One region of the Shewanella sp. 1311 genome, then DNA from elsewhere that is predicted to be linked to it. Evidence: predicted binding sites of a transcription regulator. Region 1 holds the regulator's gene; each other region holds the start of a gene.
The links. The regulator LexA, encoded in region 1, represses DNA repair genes until DNA is damaged. The targets are predictions, from matches to a motif close to TACTGTATNNNNATACAGTA.

Region 1 (7,704 bases):
AATTCACTATGGTTACAATCACGTTGATTGCGCCCATGATCGAACTTATCCCCATGATATGAATAGAGAACACGAAGAGTGCCGTGCTGTCAGGACTATAAGTGGTAGACAGTGGCGCGTAGAAGGTCCAACCAAAGTTAGGTCCGCCGCCTTCCATAAACAGCGAACTGAGTAGGATGGTAAAGGCGAAGGGTAAGATCCAAAAACTCCAGTTATTCATCCGTGGCAGCGCCATATCGGGCGCACCAATCATCATAGGGATCAGCCAGTTTGCTAGCCCAGTAAAGGCGGGCATTACCGCGCCGAATACCATGATCAGCCCATGGACTGTGGTCATTTGGTTAAAGAAGTTGGGCTCGACCAATTGTAATCCGGGCTGAAACAGTTCAGCGCGGATCACCATGGCCATAGCGCCACCGGTTAAAAACATAATGAAGCTGAACCATAAATACAAAGTACCAATGTCTTTATGGTTGGTGGTTAGCACCCAGCGCATGATGCCCTTTGGCGCACCATGATGATGGTCATCATGGGCTGCGGTTTGATCTTGAGTCGTTGTGCTCATCATAATCCCCTACTGTCCATGGCTTGCGATATCAGCAGGTTGCACTGTATCGCCGGTATTGTTGCCCCAAGCATTGCGCTCATAGGTAATGACTGCTGCGAGTTGCTGTGGGCTGAGTTGTTTGCCAAATGCTTGCATAGCCGTGCCTGTTTTGCCGTGCATCACAATATCGAGATGATTGGCGACGGGCCCAGTGGCGATAGCACTGCCAGCGAGGGCGGGGAAGGCGGGTGGTATGCCTGCTCCCGTCAACTGATGGCAGGCCGCACAAGTGGTGGTGTAGACAGTTTCACCTTCGGCCATCAGTGCCTCATGGGTGAGAGTGGGGAGGCTCGCCGGATCCACTATGGTTGTGGAGTCGACAACTGCTGCGGGCTCAGTTGTAGGTGCGGGAGTTGGGGTCGTATTGGCTGGTGCGGTAGCAGGTGCCTGTGTGCCTGCACTACCGTTCATGTGCTCGTTGACGTCTTTGGCCTGTACAGCATCGCCAGTATTATTGCCCCAAGCATTACGCTCATAGGTAATCACAGCGGCAATTTCTTGTGCAGTCAATTGCTTACTAAAGGCTTGCATAGCCGTACCCGTTTTACCGTTGAGCACAATTTCAAGGTGGCCGCTGAGCGGTCCCGTTGCTATCGGACTGCCTTTGAGGTGTGGGAATACGCCTTGTAACCCCTCGCCATTGGGCTGGTGGCAGGCTGCGCAGTGCCCGAGGTAAACTTGCTCACCTTGGGTCATCAGATCATCTTTGCTAAGGGTCTGTGATAAAGCGGCTTGAGCGGCTTCTGCCGCCGCGCCTGCGGCTTGTTTCTGCTCCGTTACCCAAGCTTCAAACTCGGCTTCGGGTAAGGCTTGCACTACGATCGGCATAAAACCATGGTCTTTACCGCAGAGTTCGGCGCATTGACCACGGTAAATACCGGGTTTGTCGATGCGAGTCCAAGCCTCATTGATAAATCCTGGGTTGGCATCTTTCTTCACGGCAAAAGCAGGTACCCACCATGAATGGATGACATCTTCAGAGGTCATCAAAAATCGGATTTTGCGATTTATCGGCAGTACGAGCGGCTTATCGACTTCCAATAGGTAGTGTTCACCCTTGGTTTCGGTACCGTCGATTTGGGCTCTAGGGGTTGCGAGTATGCTGTAAAAATCAATGTCTTGATCGAAATAGCTGTAATGCCATTTCCATTGGGAACCCGTGACTTTAACGGTCAGATCGGCGTCACTGGGATCTTCCATCGCAATTAAGGTTTTTGTCGCAGGAATCGCCATTAAGATCAAAATGATAAATGGCAGAATCGTCCAAGCGATTTCAACTTTAGTGCTTTCGTGAAAGTGGGACGCGACAGCGCCTTTGGATTTTCTGTGGTTGATCATGGCGTAAATCATCACGCCAAAGACCACAAGGCCAATGGCGCAGCAGATATACAAGATGGTCATGTGCAAGTGATAAACCTTGCCACTGATCTCGGTTACGCCAGGGGTCATGTTGAACCGCATGTCCGCGGCGGCCAACGGTGGTGCGAATAACACCACGAGTAAACAATACAACAATTGCTTCACAAGACTTCTCCTCTGCCAATTGCGAATAGCAACTACAAAGAAGAGCAACACAGTAAGTCTCAACTCTATGCAAACTCTTCAGTTCCCAAAAAAGCTTTTTTGACTTCAACGTGCGTTGGCGGCTGTTACTTTTAATTAAGTATTATTACTGCTGGTATTAGCCACGCTGGCACATACGACTGAAATAAATCTGTTCTCTATTTTTAGTGGCATTTTGAACGCGATAACGGCTCGATTTATTTGCCACGGGCGGCGATATATCATCGCCGACTAAACCAACCATACTTGCTGTTTAAATATTGATCAAGATCACTTATTTATCTAATTGTCTGAAAAATTGCCAAAAAAAAGCCTCACATTCATAGGCGAGGCGGCTTTCAAGGTAAAAAATTAAATGAATATTTAATGCACAGCGCTAAAAAAAGATTGTTGGCCGAAGAGGCTACCTTGCTCAATGCGTACGTCGCCATGTAAGTGACTGTTTACGTCTTCTAGCACTATGCCCATGGCGCGGGCACTTTTAGCGACAATTTGCAGGCGACGATTATCGCGTGCATCTAATGATTGGGTCCAAGTAATAACCGCACTGGACGTACCACTTGTTAAGGCTTTTTCCATCGCCCACAGGGTTTCCACTTCATCTTTCGCGTGCACCAGCAAGACTCTATCCATACGCACGCCAGCGTTGGCGAGCATTTGTTTGTAGCCAATACTCGGCGGGTTGATGAGCACTAACCAACGGCCCTGTTGGCTTAACTGGGCGAGTTGCGCGCTCAGATGAATTAATTCTTGGCGACCTTGAGTCTTCGTTGGCATGCAGGCGATAGGTGCATGGTGCCAGTCATAGTCGGCATCACGTACTTCATCGAGCCACAAGCCCGGGTGGCGGGGTGCATTGCCAAGTAGTTTGTTCATAGCCAATCTCCATTACGGATCACACCGACGGCGAGTCCTTCAATTGTTAAACTTTGATAGCCTAAATCCACTTTAATCGGGGAATAGTCTTCATTTTCGGCGTGTAGATAGACCACATTACCTTTTTTTTCGAAACGTTTAACAGTGACATCGTCGTCGACTCTAGCGACAACCACTTGACCATTTCTAGCTTGTTGTACTTTATGAACTGCCAGCAAATCTCCTTCGAGAATGCCGATATTCTTCATGCTGTCGCCTTTAACCCGCAGTAAAAAATCGGCGGCGGGATGAAACATGCTGGGGTCGACTTGGTAGTACTGTTCAACATGTTCTTGGGCGAGAATAGGTTCGCCAGCGGCTACTTGACCGATAAGCGGTAAACCTGTTTCAGTTACTTCTTCGACTTCCGCAGTCAGACGAATGCCCCGCGATGTGCCTGGCATGATCTCAATGCAGCCCTTTTTCGCCAACGCTTTAAGATGCTCTTCAGCCGCATTGGCGCTCTTAAAACCTAAACGGGTCGCGATTTCTGCCCGAGTGGGTGGCATGCCAGTATCGGCAATATTTCGTTTAATTAGCTCTAAAATTTCAGCTTGGCGTGGCGTCAAAGGTCTCATGGTGTTTCCTGTTTTTCTATACAGTTACTGTTAGTATATACAGTATTATTTGCAGCGCAAGTATTAACCACTTTTTAGCTATGTTGGAGAGAATTAGCGAATATTACCCATAGTCTGGTATTCTACCGGGCTAGTAAACGTACTTAATTGCATAAGAATAATGCCTAAACACGACTCTCTTTGGTTGAAATCATTACGCTGGATCCAAAAACACTTAGTGCACACTATTGTTGTGCCTCAGGATCCCTTTGCCGATCTGAATCTGGATGCCTCCAGACCCCTTGCTTATGTGATGAAAACGGAATCGCTGAGTGACATCGCTGCCCTGAGTGAAATAACGGCTAAGTTAGGACTACCGAGCCCCTATGAGCCTTTAGTGGCAAATGGTGTGATTGCGCCTCGGGTTGTCTGCCTTCAAGGGCGTAAGCCGCTGTTTGGTGAGCGTGCCGGTAACGAGCCTTTCCTCGAATGCTTTATGCGTTTGTTGGCCGTGCATAAGGAGCGCCCTGAATTAGACATTCAACTGGTGCCCGTGAGCCTGTATTGGGGCCGCACGCCAGGGAAAGAAGACGACACTATGAAGGCGGCTGTGTTTGAGCGGGAAAACCCGACTTGGCTGCGCAAATGCTTGATGATTCTATTCTTAGGTCGACATAACTTCGTACAGTTTTCAAATGCGGTATCTCTGCGATACATGGCCGACGAACACGGCACTGACATGGGGATTGCCCATAAATTAGCGCGGGTCGCGCGGGTGCATTTCCGCCGTCAACGTAAGGTGATGACAGGGCCTGTGCTGCCAAATCGCCAAGCATTGTTTCATTCGCTGCTCAAATCTGAGTCGTTGCGTAAAGCGATTCAAGAAGAAGCGGCCAACAAAAAGATTTCTGAGACCCAAGCGCGCGAGACGGCTATTGAGTACCTTGATGAAATCGCTGCAGATTACTCAGATAGTTTAGTGCGTATTGCCGAGCGTTTTTTAACTTGGTTGTGGAACAAGCTTTACAGCGGGATCAACATTAAAGGCGCCGAGCAAGTTCGCCAGTTGCACCATGATGGCCACGAGATTGTCTATGTACCTTGTCATCGCAGCCACATGGATTACCTGCTGTTATCGTATATTTTGTACTATCAAGGTATGGTTCCGCCGCACATTGCCGCAGGTATTAACCTCAACTTCTGGCCCGCTGGACCTATGTTCCGTCGCGGTGGTGCCTTCTTTATCCGCCGTAGTTTTAATGGCAACAAGCTGTATACCGCAGTATTCCGTGAGTATTTAGATCAACTGTTTGCTAAAGGTTATTCGGTGGAATATTTCTCCGAAGGCGGCCGCTCACGTACGGGTCGTCTATTGGCGCCAAAAACCGGCATGATTGCTATGACTATGAACAGTGTGCTGCGCGGTATCGAGCGTCCAGTCACGCTAGTGCCTGTGTATTTAGGCTATGACCATGTGATGGAAGTGGCGACGTACCATAAAGAGTTAAGTGGTAAGAAAAAGAAAAAAGAATCTGTGTGGCAAGTGTTTGGCGCGATCCGCAAACTGGGTAATTTCGGTCAAGGTTATGTGAACTTTGGCGAGCCTATAACCCTGCAAAACTTCTTAAATGAGCGCGCGCCAAACTGGCGTACTGAGTTGGCCGATGATCCTGAGCAAAAACCAAGCTGGTTAACGCCAGCGGTAAACGTGCTGGCGAATCGAGTGATGACGAATATTAACGATGCGGCGGCGGCGAGTTCGGTGACCTTGACGAGTTTAGTGTTGCTGGCGACAGATCAAAATGCCTTAGAGCGCAGTCTGTTGGAACGTCAGCTTGATCTGTATCTGACCCTACTCAAAAAAGTGCCTTACACTACTTATACTTCGGTTGCCGAAGGTGATGGTAAGCATTTAGTGCAGCAAGGTTTAGAGCTGAACAAGTTTGTTGTGTGTGCCGATCCTTTAGGTGAAATCGTGTCTATCGAGGCGAGTCAGGCAGTGTCTATGACTTACTATCGTAATAATATCATTCACTTATTTATCGTGCCGTCCTTAATTGCGAGTTGTTTAACGCATAATGAGCAAATCCCGCGTCAGCAAGTGGTGTCAATCGTTGCCGATTTTTATCCACTGCTGAAAGCCGAACTCTTCATGGGCATTAAGGATGTACCTGCCTATGTCAATCAAGTGCTGGATTTCTTCATTGAGCAAGGGTTAGTGGTTGAGACTGATACCTTAACTGTCGTGCCTGAACACACTAGCCAACTATTATTGTTAGCCAGTTCAGTAAGCGAGACTCTGCAACGCTATGCCATTATCTTCAATCTGTTAGCGAACAGACCTAAGATGGAGCGCTCAGAACTTGAGTCTGAGAGTCATCTACTCGCCCAGCGTTTAGGCGCTTTGCATGGCATTACCGCGCCAGAGTTCTACGATAAGAAACTTTACGGCACCTTGAGCGTTAAGCTCAAAGAATTGGGATATCTAGCGGATAACCAAGATAAGTCCAATATCAATCGCATACGAGATCAAGCCAATAGCTTATTACGTCCGTCAGTGAAACAAACGATAGTGGCGAGTGTCACCGCGGAGCACACAGTTTAATGGCAAATCATATGAATGCGGCTAAGCATAAGCCCGCAGGTAAGTCCTTGCTCGGCGGCGCCATGATTATTGCTGGCACGACCGTAGGTGCTGGGATGTTTTCTCTGCCCGTGGTCGGTGCAGGTATGTGGTTTGGCTATTCGATTTTAATGTTATTGGGCATTTGGTTTTGCATGTTGATGTCGGGCTTATTGCTGCTCGAAACCAATTTGCATTTCGAACCGGGTGCTAGCTTCGATACTTTAAGCAAGCAAACCCTAGGGCAGTTTTGGCGGATAGTGAACGGCGTTTCTATCGCTTTCGTGCTGTATATTTTGACTTATGCCTATATCAGCGGTGGTGGCTCGATTGTGAATCACAGCTTGCAGGGCATGGGAATTGAGTTACCGCAAAGTGTTGCTGGGCTGGTGTTTGCCATAGTGTTGGCTAGTATCGTATTGATCAGCACTAAGGCCGTGGATCGCATTACCACGATTATGCTCGGCGGTATGATCATTACCTTCTTCCTTGCAATCGGCAATTTACTGATCGAAATCGACGTGACTAAGTTGCTCGAGCCCGATGGTAATAATAGCTTTTCACCTTATCTGTGGGCGGCGCTACCCTTTGGTCTTGCCAGCTTTGGCTACCATGGTAACGTTCCCAGCTTAGTGAAGTATTACGGCAAAGATTCCACCACCATTATCAAGGCTATTTTCGTCGGCACCTTTATCGCGCTGGTGATTTATGCCTGTTGGTTAGTGGCGACTATGGGCAATATTCCCCGCAGCCAGTTTATCGACATTATTGCCCAAGGCGGCAATATGGGGGTCTTGGTGGGCGCTTTGTCCGAGGTGATGGCGAGTAGCTGGTTGAACAGTATGTTGACCCTGTTTGCTAACTTGGCCGTGGCTTCATCTTTCTTAGGGGTGACCTTAGGTCTGTTTGATTATCTCGCCGACTTGTTTGGTTTTGACGATTCGCGCTCGGGCCGGATGAAAACCGCGTTAGTGACCTTTGTGCCGCCGACGATTTTAGGATTACTGTTCCCCGACGGCTTCTTAGTGGCGATTGGCTTTGCGGCATTAGCGGCGACAGTGTGGGCGGTAATCGTCCCGGCGCTGATGGCCTATAAATCACGGCAGTTATTCCCCGAGAGCACAGGTTTTAGAGTGATAGGCGGTACGCCGCTGATTATTCTTGTGGTGTTATTTGGCATAGTCACGGGTGCTTGTCATCTGCTCGCGATGGCAAATTTACTGCCGCAATATTCCTAATTTGTTTCGATGATTTAAGCCCTCTGCGAGAGGGCTTTTTTGTATTTAGCGATTGAGTTTTAATCCTGCAGATCTTTTTTATCTCGACACTGGACAGAAGTACGAACTCAGACTTAACTCGAATGATTGTAAAAACGAAGGAGCAAATGATGAAAATTACTCAGTACGCACAAGGACATGCATGTTGGGTTGAACTCGCAA
Region 2 (7,704 bases), 1.6 Mb from region 1:
TCAGTGATGTCGATTTAGTCGATGAAGCATTAGATGATTTTGTTTTTGCCCATGAAGTTATGGAAGAAGAGAAAGAATTACAAAATTCTCTGCTGGAAATTATCGAAGAAAATCCAAAGATCACTGCGGAACTGGTCAAAGGTTTACGCAAAGACATTATCGAAGCGGGCGTATCTAATATCGGCATCAGCGTCGCTTAATTGATGGGGTGCTTGGGGTAACTCAAGCACCCTTATTTCTAAACAATATGTCTAAACAATGTTTCTAAATAATGTTTCTAAATAATGTTTCTAAATAATGTTTCTAAATAATGTTTCTAAACAATAAGCCTCTAAGCTCGACTGCAATCACTTTCAAGCAAGCCCAAAACGAGTAAGACCAAAGCTAGCAAGTTCCATCAGCCAATATTGAGTTATTCCAATGAAAAAGATTGTTTATCAAGGATTTGTCTTAACCAATAGCGAAGGACGAACCGACAGTTGGAAACTGACCATCAAAGATCAACAGCGTATCGGTTCTTTATTCGAACTACGGCGTTTAGTGGGATACTTCTTGGAACTCGGCATATTACCCGCGACACGCTCCAGCCTGCAGGACGCGAAACAAACGCAAAATACCATGAGCAAAAACACGGTAAAACCTAAAAGACGTTAAGCATCCGTTCCCCTCGTTAAATCAACGCATAGAGAATAACTCTGGCGCCTTTGACTGCATAAACTCAATAAAGACTCTTACCTTTAGCGGCTGCTGGCTGCGCTGATGATATAAAATCGAAATCCGCCTCTGCTCGCCAATCCATTCTGGCAATAATACGTTAAGTTTCCCTTCTTTAATCTGCTGTTTTACAAATAGCTCGGGACCATACAAGATCCCGCCATGGCCTAAGGTCGCCTGAATCGCACCGTGCAAATCCGTGAGGGTCAGCTTAGTTGGGCCATTAAAATAAAAAGACTCACCGCTCGGATGCTTTAAATGCCAATTAAACAGCGGCCAGACTTTTATCAGTTGATGGGCTTCGAGATCATCGGGATGCTCAAGTTTAGGTGCCTGAGCCAAGTATTCTGGCGTGGCAAACAGGCAATAATCCAGTTCACCTAAGGTACTCGACACCCAAGAAGAATCAGGCTGAGCCCCGCCGACAATCGCCACATCTATGCCTTTATCAATCAAATCGACTAACTCATTGCTCTGGGAAATGTGTAAACGGATATCGGGATACAGGCGCCCAAATTCATTCAATGCTTGAATAAACACAATGGAAATAATCGAAATCGGCGCGGCGATGCGCAAGGTGCCCTCGGGTTTATCGCTGCCCGCACCACTCAGTTCATCAAATTGGGCAACCACACTCTGGTAGCGTTGAAAGAGTGCCAACCCTTCCTCCGTCAGTCGCAACTTGCGGGTGCTGCGCATAAAGAGCTGTTTATCGAGCTTCTCTTCCAACTTCGCTAGCTTGCGGCTCACTGTGGCAATGGGCATATCAAGCTCCTTCGCCGCCTGTGAAAAACTGCCCGCATTGACTAAATGCACAAAAAGGTAGACAAGTTGTAGTTCAGCGCCTAAATCATCACTCATTGCATGTCCTAATTCTGTTCTAGCTGCCCACTTTAGGCACTATATAAAGTCATCAACAATCACAGCGTACGCTAAGTCATTGTGTTTTAAACATCAATTAATCCACTTATACGACCATAGCGCAATAGCCTTAGACTGAAATGATATGTTATTTTGTGGCGAGTTTTACTGCGCTGGCGCTAGTTCTGGTTCTAACGTGACATAAAAATGGCAAGCGCCCACCTAAAATCATAGCGATAGTAGAAATGACGGTGGTGGCTGAGTTTATTCAAATTTAATCGTAAGGATGAGTGAGGGAAATGACCATTTTAACCCCTCTGTTTGCCGTCTTCGGGATCATGTTGCTCGGCACACTAGTGCAAAAATTAAAACTCTTGCCCGTCGATACGGATCAAGTGCTAAACCAGTATGTGTACTATATTGCTTTCCCTGCGATCATGCTTATCGCCCTCGCCCAGCAGCCGATTGATGAAATTTTGCAATGGGGATTTATTGCGGGCTACAGCACGGCTATGGTGATTACTTATCTTGTCTGCCTTGGGCTCTCGCTGCTTGCTAACCCTAAACAGCATGCGGTTGCCGCCATTCGAGCCCTCAATGCCACCTTTGGTAATACCGCATTTATTGGTATTCCACTGCTTATCATCTTATTCCCGCAGCAGCAAAGTGCGTTAGTTGCCGCCGCGATTGCCAGCTTATTATCCGTGCTGATGTTTGCCGTCGCCTTAGTCTCGATGGAACTGGCCACTAACACCCAAAGACAACACCATGCCTTAGTCATAATGGCGATGGCGGTCGGTAAAAACCCTATCGTTATTGGTAGTTTGATTGGCGTCGGCATTTCGGCGCTAGAGATAAAACTGCCCTCAGGGCTGGCGCTCATGATCCAACAAATTGGCAATACCTCAAGCCCGTGCGCGCTGTTTGCCATCGGCATGGTGCTCGCCAAAGCGATGCGCTACCAGAAAGATAGCAGCGTATTTAGCCCCAAGAATTTTATCGAACTGAGCCTTATCAACCTCTTCAAGCTAGTTGTCCAACCGGCACTCGTCTACTTTATGCTTCACCATTTTGGTGTGAGCGGTGACTACCTGATCATGGGCGTGATCTTGAGCGCACTGCCCACAGCCGCTAGCGTGTACTTGCTCGCCCAGCGCTATAACACTCAAGCTTCAACCAGTGCTCAGGGCATTCTATTTGGCACCTTAGTCACTTTTTTTAGTTTGCCTATCTTAGAAAGCTTAGTAAGAACCTACGCATAATCAGTTAATTAAAAATATTTACTGCCAATAATGCCGATTATTTACCCAAGCCACTTTACTGTATATAAAATCAGTATATACTGTTTATCAATACAGTGGTTTGGTATGTTTTTCGACAGGAATTCACTATGCTTTGCCAACTCAGCATTAATAACTTCGCTATCGTCCGTTTTTTAGAACTGGATTTTCGCCCCGGCATGACCAGCATCACAGGTGAAACTGGTGCGGGTAAATCGATCGCCATCGATGCGTTAGGCCTGTGCCTAGGCAATCGCGCCGATGCCAGCAGTGTTCGCCCAGGAGCCAATAAAACCGAGGTCAGCGCCCGCTTTTCCTTGGATGATATTCCACTGGCAAAACGTTGGTTAGAAGATAACGATCTTGAACTCGATGATGAGTGCATCCTACGTCGAACTATTGGTAGCGATGGCCGCTCGCGCGCCTACATCAATGGTAATCCAGTGCCACTGACGCAGCTCAAATTACTGGGTCAGTTGCTTATCGGTATTCACGGTCAACATGCGCACCATGCAATGTTAAAAAGTGAACATCAACTCACCTTGCTCGACAGTTATGCCAACCACAGATTACTTATCGATACGGTTGCCGCCAGCTTTCAACGCTGCAAGCAAATTGAGGCCGATCTAAAACAACTCGAAGCCTCCCAGCATGAACGTATTGCCCGTAAGCAATTAGTGCAATATCAAGTAGAAGAACTCGATGAGTTTGATCTTAAAGTCGATGAGTTCGATGAAATTGAGCAAGAGCACAAACGTCTTGCCAATGGCACTGAGTTGATTGATACCTGTCAGGCGAGTCTAGATATACTCACTGAAGGCGAAGAGAACAATATAGAGTCGCTACTTAACCGAGTCGTTTCCCTCGCCGAAGATCTGCAAAGCTACGATCCTGCATTAAGCAATATCAACACTATGCTCAATGATGCCTTAATCCAAGTGCAAGAAAGCGCAGGCGAATTACAGCACTATTTGAGTAAGCTTGAACTCGATCCAACCCACTTTGCCTATTTAGAAGAACGGCTATCAAAAGCCATGCAACTGGCGCGTAAGCACCATGTCAGCCCAAATAAACTAGCCGAACATCATTTGGCATTAAAGGCAGAACTGAGCACCTTAGACAGTGACGAAAGCAAGCTCGAAGAAATTCAACTACAGGTCGATGCCAGTAGAGCCGCTTACCTTAGCAACGCACAAAAACTCAGCCAAAGCCGCGCTAGATATGCCAAAGAACTCGACAAACTCGTGACTCAGTCAATCCACGAACTGAATATGCCTAAGGGTAAATTTACTATCGAAGTCAATTTCCACCCAGAGCAAATGTCAGCCAACGGCAGTGACAACATCGAATTTATGGTCACCACTAACCCTGGCCAACCCTTACAACCGATTTCGAAAGTCGCGTCTGGCGGTGAGCTTTCACGGATAGGCTTAGGGATCCAAGTCATTACCGCGAAGAAAGTTGCCACGCCGACATTGATTTTCGATGAGGTGGATGTCGGGATTTCGGGTCCCACCGCCGCAGTGGTGGGTCGCATGTTACGCAGCTTAGGGGAATCGACCCAAGTACTGTGCGTGACTCACTTGCCGCAAGTTGCGGGCAATGGTCATCAACACATGTTCGTCGATAAGTTTAATAAGGCGGGCAGTACAGAAACTACAATGAAGTCGCTCGATCGTGAGCAGCGTATTCAAGAACTTGCAAGACTGTTAGGTGGCGATACTATCACTAGCAATACCCTAGCAAACGCAAGGGAACTGCTGCAATAGTAGAATCAAGCAGAAAAGGGATAAGGGATGTTCAGCTAATCCCTTCAATCAGAAAAATGCGAAATCAAAAGCTAAGGGTTAGTTGTTGGCCATGTTAACTATCATGCCAATTTAGCTATCATGTTAGCTAACACACCAGACTAGCCCTTGCAGACAGATAAAGGCAAATACGCCCGCTAAGACATCATCAATCATAATGCCAAAACCACCTTCGACTTTGGCATCGAGCCAACGGATTGGCCAAGGTTTGATGATGTCAAAAAAGCGAAATAAACCAAAGCCCACTAACAGCCAAATCCAGCCCGCTGGTGCCGCTATCATAGTGATCAACAGTCCAGCCACTTCATCCCACACAATCGCGCCATGGTCGTGTACGCCCATGTCATGTGCCGCTTTACCACAGATATAAAATCCTGCAAATACACTCACTAAAGTTAAGCCGATATACCAAGCAAGCGGTAATGGCGCCATCAGTAAATAGAGGGGAATAGCAGCTATGGTACCGAAAGTACCGGGCGCTTTAGCGGCGAGTCCGCTACCGAAACCGAGTGCCAAAAAGTGGACAGGATTTTTTAATGACAGGCGCGTTAACGCCTGATCCTTTGACAACCATTTCATTAACATGCTCTTCGCTTAAAAGTGCTCGAAACCGTGATATGGCGGCGTAAATGGCTCACCATTGAGTCGTAACTTGAGCTTACTGCCCGCACAAATTTGCCCAACACGAACAAACTTTGCTCCTGCATGGCTTAATGCTGTCTCAAGCGCGCCTTTTTGCGCCTCAGGAACGGTGAACAACAATTCGTAATCTTCGCCGCCCGTTAGCGCATAACCTAAGGCATGATCCTCACTGACGGTATCTTGCATCGCGCGCGAAAGCGGGATGCAATTAACATCGACAACCGCACCAACTGCCGAAGCCTTAAGTACATGACCTATATCCGAGATAAACCCGTCGGAAAGGTCGATAGCACTGGAGGCTAGCGAACGCAAAGCTTGGCCCGCTAAGACTCTTGGTGTTGGACGATAATGGCGATTGATCAGGAATTCTTTATGCTCAGCTCTGGCCTGTTGCGCACCGCGAATGATATCCAGACCTAAGGCCGAATCTCCGAGCGTGCCCGTGACATAAATCCAATCACCAGCTTTAGCACCATGACGCGTGAGTGCCTTACCCTGCGGGACTTGGCCGTGCACTGTGATATTTATCGCCCGTGGGCCACGAGTCGTATCGCCGCCAATTAAGGCAATGCCATAGTAATCGGCCGCTTCAAATAAACCTTCGCTAAAACCACTGAGCCAAGTTTCATCGACTGCGGGTAACGTCAAGGCAAGCGTCATCCACGCAGGTTCAGCACCCATGGCAGCCAGATCAGATAAATTTACCGCTAAGGCTTTGTAACCTAAGGCAGCAGGAGGCATATCGGGGAAGAAGTGGACATTTTCGACTAAGGTGTCACAGGAGATAGCAATCGACTTGTTTTCTGCGGGTTGCACTAAAGCGCAATCGTCACCGATGCCAAGCTTCACATCACGGCGAGTGGGGCCGCGGTTGCTAAAATAACATTCAATTAATTGGAATTCTTTCACTGTACAGTTTGGCACGACTTACATCGGCCACCTTTGTTAGCAATGAAAAACGGTATCCTAAGATACCGTTTGTCTTTATTACTTGCGTGCAACCAGTTTGTCGAGCAGTCCATTCACAAACTTATGACTCTCGTCCGCACCGAAAGCTTTTGCCAACTCAATCGCTTCGTTAATCGCGACCTTATATGGCACATCTTTACGGAAAGTCAGCTCATAGGTCGCTAAACGAACTATGGCTTTCTCTACTGGAGACACTTCATCAATCGGGCGTTCCAGATGCGGGATGATCAGCTCATCCAATTGGGTTTTCTTCGTTGCAACGCCTGAAAATAGCTCACGAAAATAAGCTACATCAACACCGTCGAGACTTTGTTCAGTTAAAAACTCATGCTCGACATCGGCAATATTATTCCCGCTTAGTTGCCATGAATAAATGGCTTGAACGGCTAAACGGCGGGCCTTGCGGCGCTCAGAAGGCTTCATTATTTTTCCTACTATAACAACTGTTGTTCAAGTTCTTGCAGAACATTGACCATTTCAAGCAGACTTAAAGCAGCTTCGCCGCCTTTGTTACCCGCTTTGGTACCTGAACGTTCAATAGCTTGTTCAATGGTATCTGTGGTCAAAACACCGAAAGCAACAGGCAGATCAAATTCTAAAGCAACTTGAGCTAGACCTTTATTACATTCGCCTGCAACAAAATCAAAATGAGGAGTACCACCACGGATCACCGCACCTAATGCGATAATACCGTCGAATTTACCACTGGCAGCTACGCGACGCGCAGCTAGCGGCAACTCAACCGCACCTGGTACACGGACAACTGTGATATTGTCGTCGCTGACTTGGCCAAAACGTTTCAGCGTGTCAAGTGCACCTTCAAGCAAGCTCTCAACTAAAAAGCTGTTGAAACGCGAAATTACAATCGCAACTTTGGCATTTTTCGCTTCGATATTACCTTGAACTACGTTCATTATCTTACCTAATTTAGCTAAAGCACCCAGCTCGGGGCGAAAAGTGGCGACATGATATCACAGCCAATTGCCCAGAGCCCTATGCAAATTATCAGAAATTGTTAATTTTACTTCAGTGTAACTTTGGGTTTTAGTCCGCCACATACTCAGTCACTTCAAGGCCAAAGCCCGAAAGTGAATGGTAACGTTTAGGCGAGCTGAGCAGGCGCATCTTAGTCACGCCAAGGCTAGCGAGGATTTGCGAACCCACACCCACACGGCGCGACGTTCCCTGCCATTTTGCAGAAGCAGGCGCTTGGCCTTGATCTTCGGCTTCAAAGGCTTTCACCTTAGAGAGGATTTCACAGGGATGTTCTTGATTCCCTAGTAAAACCAATACGCCACCTTCTGCTGAAATACGCTCCATCGCCTTTTCGAGTGGCCAGCTGCGTTGCTGATCGCGCTCTGAATGGAGTAAATCGTTGAAGGTGTTTTGCAGATGCACGCGCACCAAACAATCACTCTTCACCTCACCTT
Region 3 (7,704 bases), 1.7 Mb from region 1:
GAACAGCCCTTCTTGACTGATATTGAGCAAGCCGAGCTCATCATTTTGATGGATATCGACCCCAGCATCATAAAGAATGAGATCTGGCTGATGGATGCGAATGAGTAGGGCGAGTGTTTGCTCCACGGTTTCGAGATACAGATTGTCATCGCTGCCTTTGGTTAGCTCAATATCATGGTGGGAATGCTGCTTACGACTCGGGAAGTTCTCTTTGCAGTGAATCGAGCAACTGATTATCCCTTGATGTCGCTGGCTGAGTGTCGCACTACCGTCACCTTGATGCACATCGCAATCAAAAATCAGTACCTTGTGCACTTGCTGGCTCGCGATGGCATTTCTGGCTGCGAGGATAAGGTCGTTGAAAATACAATAGCCACTGCCAAAATCGTAATGGGCGTGATGATAGCCACCCGTTAGGTGCAGGCCAATACCCTGATTAATGGCCAATGAAGCCGTGAGTGTTGTGCCTGCCACAGAATGCAAGGTGCGCTCGACTAAGGCTTCACTCCACGGAAAACCAATCCGCCTGAGCGCCGCTGTTGGCAAAGTGCCCGCGATAAACTGCTCTACGTATTCGCGTTGATGTACTTGCATTACATCCTGCGCTGTCATCGCCGTTGGCGTGTGGAACTGGGCTGGTGTGGCAAGCTGATTATCGAGTAAGTACTGCCGCAGATGCGTGTACTTGGTCGTGGGGAATCTGTGGTGAGGAGGAAGCGCCAGCTTGGAATAGCTGGCGTGATAAACCAGTGGGATCAGAGTCAATATTGACTAAACCTCGTTATCGCAAGTCGTTATAGCTGTGAAATTGCCCAGCTCATAAATTCTTTACGTGTTTTCTCATCCGCTTGTAACCACCAGTATTGCAACATTTGTTGTGGATTGGCAGCTGTTGCTTTAGAAGTGTCTACAGGAGCTGTGAGTGACGTCGCGCTAACGGTAGCCGATGTTGCCACGGGTACTGGTGCAACGGCAACCACTGCGCCAGCTGCACCGGTTGCTGCTGCGGCAGTTCCCGAAACGTCAACGGCTTGATTACCACTGAAAAGGCGAGAGACAAAGCTTTCTTCTTCTAAATTGGTATTCACCACTTGGAAATTGACGTCGCCTTTGTCGCCACGGGTCAATTTGATTTGTGGGTTTTGCGCGTAAACTTTTGGCTTTTTAACGACTTTGCCTTCGGCGGCTTGGAGGTAATATTGATAGTCGCCATCAACGTCTAAGGTCACGATGAAAGGGGCTGATTTAACAAAGGTTTGGCTATCGCTAAAATCGTCTTCAACTATCTCATGGTAACGAATGGCGATTTTATGAGTACCAGGTGTCAATTCTAAGCTGCTTTTATGATTGAACACGCTAGACTCGACTTTTTTACCATCGAGTGCAAGGTACTCAAATGACATCGGAATGTTGAGATCTGCGGCGAAGGCCGAAGCAGAACCGAGTAATACTAGCAGGCTGCTGATTGGCAAAAGTGATTTCAATTGTTACTCCTTAACGATTATTACTCTGATACGGACGTTCGAATATTTGAATGCGATCTTCTATATAACTAATAGCTTGCCTGCATTTTCCTAGACGACGATGCATCAAAAGGATGTCATTTTGCAATTTTATTTTGTCAGCACTATGACAGTTTTCAAGTTTTGATTCCATTTCTTCAATTTTTTGTTCAAATTTTTTCGCCCAATTCAGGTGTTTGTTCAATTCTTCATAGATCTCGTGACTATTTTGCATCACGTTATTGGCGATCCAATCGAAACCACTGGCTTGGTGAGACTGATTCTGACGCTGAGCAAAACGGGCGCGGCTACTGGCACGTTGCTGAGTCTTGGACTTAATGTCGATAGAGGTCGTCAGCAAGGCCCGTTTGACGGCGGTGAATCTGTCTTGGATCCGCTCACAGCTGAGGGCAATCGTCTGGGGGGCGAGTTTGAGCTTAATTTGTTTTTCGAGCTGTATAATGCTGCTACGAATTTGTTCAATACAAGGGCCGAGTTGGGCGCCGTGTTGGACAAATAGCGAATGATTGAAGCGCTCCGTTTCTTGCAGGAGTTTACGCTGAGGCGGCGCGAGTCGATTATCGTGCTGCAGTACTTCTTGCTCTAGCGCTTTGAGCTGATTTTTCAGCATCACCAATAATTGTTGGGTGTTCACAACCATGCGCTCCATGCCAAATTTGCTGCAATCATTAGCACGATCAAAATAAACAGTGGACGAATAAAGGGCATGCCAAATTTAATCGCGCAGCGCGCGCCGATAAATGAGCCTAACATCATGCACAATCCCATCCACAAACCTATTTGCCACTCTACCTGCCCAAGCCAGCCAAAGATAGTCAATGCGGTCAAGTTGCTGGTGAAGGTCATCGCACGGGCGAGGCCGCAGCTGTGTAGTAAAGGCAGTTTATACAAAGAGCCGGATGTGACAGTCCAAAACGCGCCAATGCCAGGGCCTGCAAAGCCATCATAAGTGCCTAAAGCAAGTCCCTGTAGCCATTGTTGCTTGGCGGGTGGTTTGCTGGTTGGGGCTTGGCAGTTAACGTCCGATATCGCATTGGGGCTGACTAAACTGTAAATGGCAATGCCAATGATCAGCAACGGCAGGACTTTTTCGAGCCATTGGGTATCGACTAAATAGACTAAGAAACTGCCCAATACGGCGCCAATAAAGGTGGCAATAAAGGCCATGTACCAAAATGAGGGTTTAAAAAGGTGCTGGCGATAATAGGTCCAAGCCGCCATTGAAGAGCCAAAACTGGCGGCTAACTTATTGGTACCTAATACGGTGTGCGGTGCAATGCCTAAGGTTAACAGCGCGGGGATCGACAATAGACCACCGCCGCCAACGACGGCATCGATGAATCCAGCGATAAGACCTATAACTGCCAACAGGGCCCAATGACTGGGCTCGAGTAACAATTCCAAATTTTAATCCTACTCTATGACACGTCTAAAGGGCGGTAAGGCGTCCAGCAAGGACTTGCCATAGCGTTTAGTAACTAACCGCCTATCTAAAATGGTGACTCGGCCATAATCTTGCTCTTTACGCAGTAATCTACCACAACTTTGAATAAGCTTACGTGAAGCATCTGGGATAGTCAGTTGCAAGAAGGGATTGCCGCCTTTGACTTTGACATATTCTGCATGCGCTTGCTCAACGGGCGAGGTTGGCACCGCAAAGGGCAGTTTAGTGACGATCAAGTTCGTCAGATAATCGCCGGGTAAGTCGAGGCCTTCAGAGAAACTGCCGGTGCCGAACAATATGCTCGGTTCGCCTTTATCGCACTTAGCTTTATGATTCTCTAACAACTGTTGCCGTGGCGCATTGCCTTGAATAAGCAGTTCTGTGGTGAGTTTACCTTCAAGTAATTCAACCACTTTTTCCATCTGCCAGTAGGAGGCGAATAACACTAAGGTGGCCATTTCTCCTTCAATCAGAGTAATGATTTGCTCGGCAAGTTCTGCCGTATAGGCATCATCCGTCGGCTCAGTACGCATTTTGGGTAAATAAAGTGTCGCGTTATTGGGATAATCGAAGGGCGATTGCAAGGCTAAATAACGGCTGCCATCGTTGAGTGATAACCCCACTTGATGCACAAAATGGTCGAAGTTATTGAGCGCGCGCAGCGTGGCGCTACATAAAACTACGCCCGCGGCCTTTTGCCACAGCATGGATTCCAGCATAAAGCCGACTTCAATGGGCGAGGCGCTAAACAGATAATCGACTTGCTTACCTGTGATTAGCTCGACCCAGCGCGCCATAGGGGCACCTTTATGTTTATCTTCCTTGGCCATCATCTTCCACAATTTTTGTAGATTCTCGAGCCTTTGCAGCATAAAACCGGTTTCGGCCAATAGTGCTTCGGATTGATGTTTAGGAATGTCGCCATCTTTAATCGCCTCTGCCAACAGCGACAGCATTTTATTAAACTGCTTGAGGGCAAGATTAGAGGTCACTGCAAGGTTTTCAGCCAGAATGAGTAATGAGTCCGGCAGTTTGCCGTGCTCAAAACGTAGACGGTTTTCAGGATTGGCAAAGTGCTTTGTCTGGGTATCGCAATAGTGAGCCACTTGGTTGAGCTGGGCGATAAGATCGCCTAAGTGATCTTGCATCGCCTGCGCGGGGGCAATGATGTTGTTGCTCTTTATTTGGTTTTGTAACTTAGCGCAGGTTTTGCCAATTTTTTCGAGCCAGTCGCAGGCACCCCTCAGCGTGGCCTGTGCGCTGGAGAAATCCCGCGCCACAATGGGTAAGTGATGTGCCTCATCGATAACATAAAACACGTCTTCGGGATCGGGCAAAATCACGCCGCCACCTAATTCTAAATCGGCAAATAACAAGCTGTGGTTGGCGATGAGCACGTCCCAGGTATCGACATCTTCACGGGCTTTATGGAACGGGCAATTTCTGTGGCTGGCGACTTGGCGATGACAGCTGTGTTTGTCGCAGGCGATTTGTTGCCACAGATGATCGGGCAGCGGCACGGCTAAGGTATCGATTTCACCGTTCCAGCGACCTTCGTTATAGTCTTTTAACAGGCCATGCATCATAGCCACTTGGCTATTGTCAGGCTTAGTTTGCCACATGGCCATTTGTGTACTGTTGTCGTCACCAATGAGCATCGCCAGTTTCGATAGACACACATAACGTTGTCGACCTTTGACTAGGCCAAAGCGGAAATTTAAGCCGGATTGCTCAAGGAAGAAGGGCAAGTCTTTATGCAGTAATTGTTCTTGCAGGGCGACGGTCGCGGTGGCGATACAGACTTTTTTCTTGCTCGCTAATGCCAGTGGAATGGTACCGAGAATATAAGACAATGATTTACCGATACCAGTCCCTGCTTCGACCACTATGATGCGTCTATCTTTGTCATAGTCGCCGGCGAGGGTCTTAGAGATTTCCGCCACCATATAGTTTTGTTCGCGGCGCGGCCTAAAATGAGGCAAGGCGGTAGCGATATCCTTATAGATGGCGCGGATCTGGGTTTTTACATTGTCAGGTAACATGCGTCACTACTTTATCGAATTAATGCTGTACATAATAACAGTGATTGCATAGCCTAAGAAACTTTTCTGCCATTTGGCGGCATTTAAATTGAGTAGCTATACGATTTGGGAACCCATGCGATGAAGCCAGAGGCAACAACGGCCGTTAGTGTACAAGGTCGAGTCTTAACACGCCATGCGATTCATCGTCATGGGAGTTTAGTGTTGCAGTATTATCTGGCGACCGCCCAAGGTCCTGTGCTGGTGGAAGTGCAAGGCACCGAACACATTTGTTTTTGTCATCAAACGGATGTGGCGGCTTTACAGTTACAAACGCCGGGTCAAGCATTGCGGTTTGTGCCGTTAGCGCTCAAAAGCTTTAAAGGCGGCGCCGTCAGTGGCGTTTATACTAAATCGAGCAACAGCTTACGTACCTTACAGCGCATCGCAAAAGATGCCGATATCCCTTTATTTGAAGCGGATATTCGCCCTGAACAGCGTTATTTAATCGAGCGGTTTGTGGCGCTGGATGTGGCATTTTTAGGGCATTTCTCTGCGCCGAATAGCGACAGTCTTGAGGCTAACTCGTTGCCCGTGTTTATCGCCGAGCGGGCTAAGAGTATTGCCCCTTTAACGGCGGTGAATTTACGCTGTATCTCACTGGATTTTGAATGCAGCTTTGAGGGCTTACTCTATTCGGTGGCGCTATATGGTCAAGACAGTGGCCGAGACGAGGGGCAAGGCAGCCTCAAGCAGACTTATGAAAAAGTGATTATGGTGGGCGAAGTTGAATCAAACGCCCCCGATTATATCGAATGGGTGGCCGATGAAGCGGCGCTGATCCATCGATTAATCGCGTGGTTCCATGAGTTTGATCCTGACTTTATTATCGGTTGGTCAGTGGTGAGTTTCGATCTCGCGCTGTTGTCACGCCGTGCATTATTACACCGTATTCCGCTCACCATTGGCCGCGGTGGCGCTAAGCTCGATTGGAAAGTTGACAATAAGTTTCGCCCAGAAACCTTAGTCTTACCGGGCCGTGTGGTACTCGATGGTATCGATTGGCTTAAAGCCGCTTTTTACCACTTTGAGCGTTTTTCGTTGGAATTTGTGTCGCGGCAATTATTAGGTGAAGGCAAGGCCATTCATAACGTCGATAACCGCGTTGAAGAAATTGACCAGCTGTTTAAGACCGATAAACAAGCCTTAGCGCATTACAATCTTACCGATAGCCGCCTAGTGTGGGATATTTTTACTCACACTCAATTGTGGGATTTTGCCCTCGCGCGTGCCGAACTGACAGGTTTAGAACTGGGACGGGTAGGGGCTTCGGTGGCGGCGTTTAATCATTTGTATTTACCACATTTACATCGCGCGGGTTATGTCGCTCCAGCAGAGCCTGTGAGTCAGGGCATTGAAAGTCCTGGCGGCTACGTGATGGATTCTGTGCCGGGTCTTTATAAACACATCTTAGTGTTCGATTTTAAAAGCTTGTATCCCTCCATTATTCGCACTTTTTTGATCGATCCCAAGGGATTGATTGAAGGCTTGCAGTTGCCCGAGTCTGAATGTGTTGCGGGGTTTCTTGGCGGCCGTTTCAGTCGGCAACAGCCTATTTTACCTAAGCTAATTCAAACCCTATCTGAGCAGCGCGAAAAGGCCAAGCGTGAGCACAATGCGCCGTTATCCCAGGCGATAAAAATTATCATGAACTCGCTGTATGGGGTTTTAGGCTCTCAAGGCTGCGTGTTCCATGATGCCAAGTTGGCAAGTTCGATCACGATGCGCGGCCATCAAATCATGAAACAAACCCGCGCATGGATAGAAGAGATGGGCTATCAAGTGATTTATGGCGATACGGATTCGACCTTTGTCTGGCTTGGCTGCGAGCCTGATCTTTCTGACATTAACGCTTTAGGTAAAACACTAGCGCAGGATATCAATGCTAAGTGGCAGGCTAAGATCTGTGCTGAACACCAAGTTGAGAGTTTTCTCGAGTTACAGTTTGAGCGGCATTACGAGCAGTTCTTTATGCCAACTTTAAGAGGTTCATTAGAAGGCAGTAAAAAACGTTATGTTGGCGCGTGGCGCAATGCGAGTGATGAACTTGAGCTCACCTTTAAAGGTATGGAACAAGTGCGGAGTGATTGGAGCCCCTTAGCGCGCAAAGTCCAAGAGTCACTCTATGAGCGAATGTTTAACCAAAGGGATATCAGTATTTATTTAGCCAGCGTGTTTGAAAAACTGCTGGATGGCCAGTTGGATGATGATTTGGTATTTCGTAAACGCATGCGGCGCAATATCGAAGATTACACGGCTAAATCTTCACCACATGTTAAAGTCGCCCAGCAACTATGCGACTTAACAGGTGACACCACTTTTGGCAAGCGTGGGGCGCAAATTGACTACCTGATTACTGTAAATGGACCGGAACCCTTACTGTACAGAACGTCACCAATTGATTACCAATACTACATTGATAAGCAAATTGGCCCTATTGCAGAGCCGGTATTTTCGATAATGAAACTAAACTACATGGATATTGCGTCAAAGCAGTTGCTGTTAATATAGTGTTTTTAATGTTCTTTATGTGTTGCAATAGGTGGCGAATGTAGCGTTTTAACCTGTTTTGTAGAGGTTAACTGGTTTGTTTTTGTGATGTTAATCGACATATTCTTTAGGTTTCGCTTTGAGGGGATATTGAAAATTTGCTACC

Region 2: the regulator LexA is predicted to act here: its motif matches at 2,916-2,935, upstream of recN (DNA repair protein RecN).
Region 3: the regulator LexA is predicted to act here: its motif matches at 5,033-5,052, upstream of dinG (ATP-dependent DNA helicase DinG).

What each region holds. Positions count from the first base shown of each region.
Region 1 is NZ_CM181686.1:2,813,843-2,821,546, forward strand. It holds gene ctaD (cytochrome c oxidase subunit I) at 1-565, opposite strand, end outside; gene coxB (cytochrome c oxidase subunit II) at 575-2,131, opposite strand; gene AC5YB3_RS12665 (cell division inhibitor SulA) at 2,534-3,046, opposite strand; gene lexA (transcriptional repressor LexA) at 3,043-3,663, opposite strand; gene plsB (glycerol-3-phosphate 1-O-acyltransferase PlsB) at 3,824-6,247, shown strand; gene mtr (tryptophan permease) at 6,247-7,503, shown strand; gene AC5YB3_RS12685 (VOC family protein) at 7,653-7,704, shown strand, end outside.
Region 2 is NZ_CM181686.1:1,207,885-1,215,588, forward strand. It holds gene AC5YB3_RS05465 (YjaG family protein) at 1-200, shown strand, start outside; gene AC5YB3_RS05470 (DUF3319 domain-containing protein) at 421-654, shown strand; gene AC5YB3_RS05475 (LysR family transcriptional regulator) at 676-1,575, opposite strand; gene AC5YB3_RS05480 (AEC family transporter) at 1,875-2,837, shown strand; gene recN (DNA repair protein RecN) at 2,966-4,624, shown strand; gene AC5YB3_RS05490 (phosphatidylglycerophosphatase A family protein) at 4,748-5,242, opposite strand; gene thiL (thiamine-phosphate kinase) at 5,258-6,214, opposite strand; gene nusB (transcription antitermination factor NusB) at 6,293-6,697, opposite strand; gene ribH (6,7-dimethyl-8-ribityllumazine synthase) at 6,709-7,188, opposite strand; gene ribBA (bifunctional 3,4-dihydroxy-2-butanone-4-phosphate synthase/GTP cyclohydrolase II) at 7,319-7,704, opposite strand, start outside.
Region 3 is NZ_CM181686.1:4,502,004-4,509,707, forward strand. It holds gene AC5YB3_RS19750 (histone deacetylase family protein) at 1-765, opposite strand, end outside; gene AC5YB3_RS19755 (DUF2057 domain-containing protein) at 795-1,484, opposite strand; gene AC5YB3_RS19760 (primosomal replication protein) at 1,495-2,163, opposite strand; gene AC5YB3_RS19765 (sulfite exporter TauE/SafE family protein) at 2,154-2,927, opposite strand; gene dinG (ATP-dependent DNA helicase DinG) at 2,937-5,009, opposite strand; gene AC5YB3_RS19775 (DNA polymerase II) at 5,130-7,559, shown strand.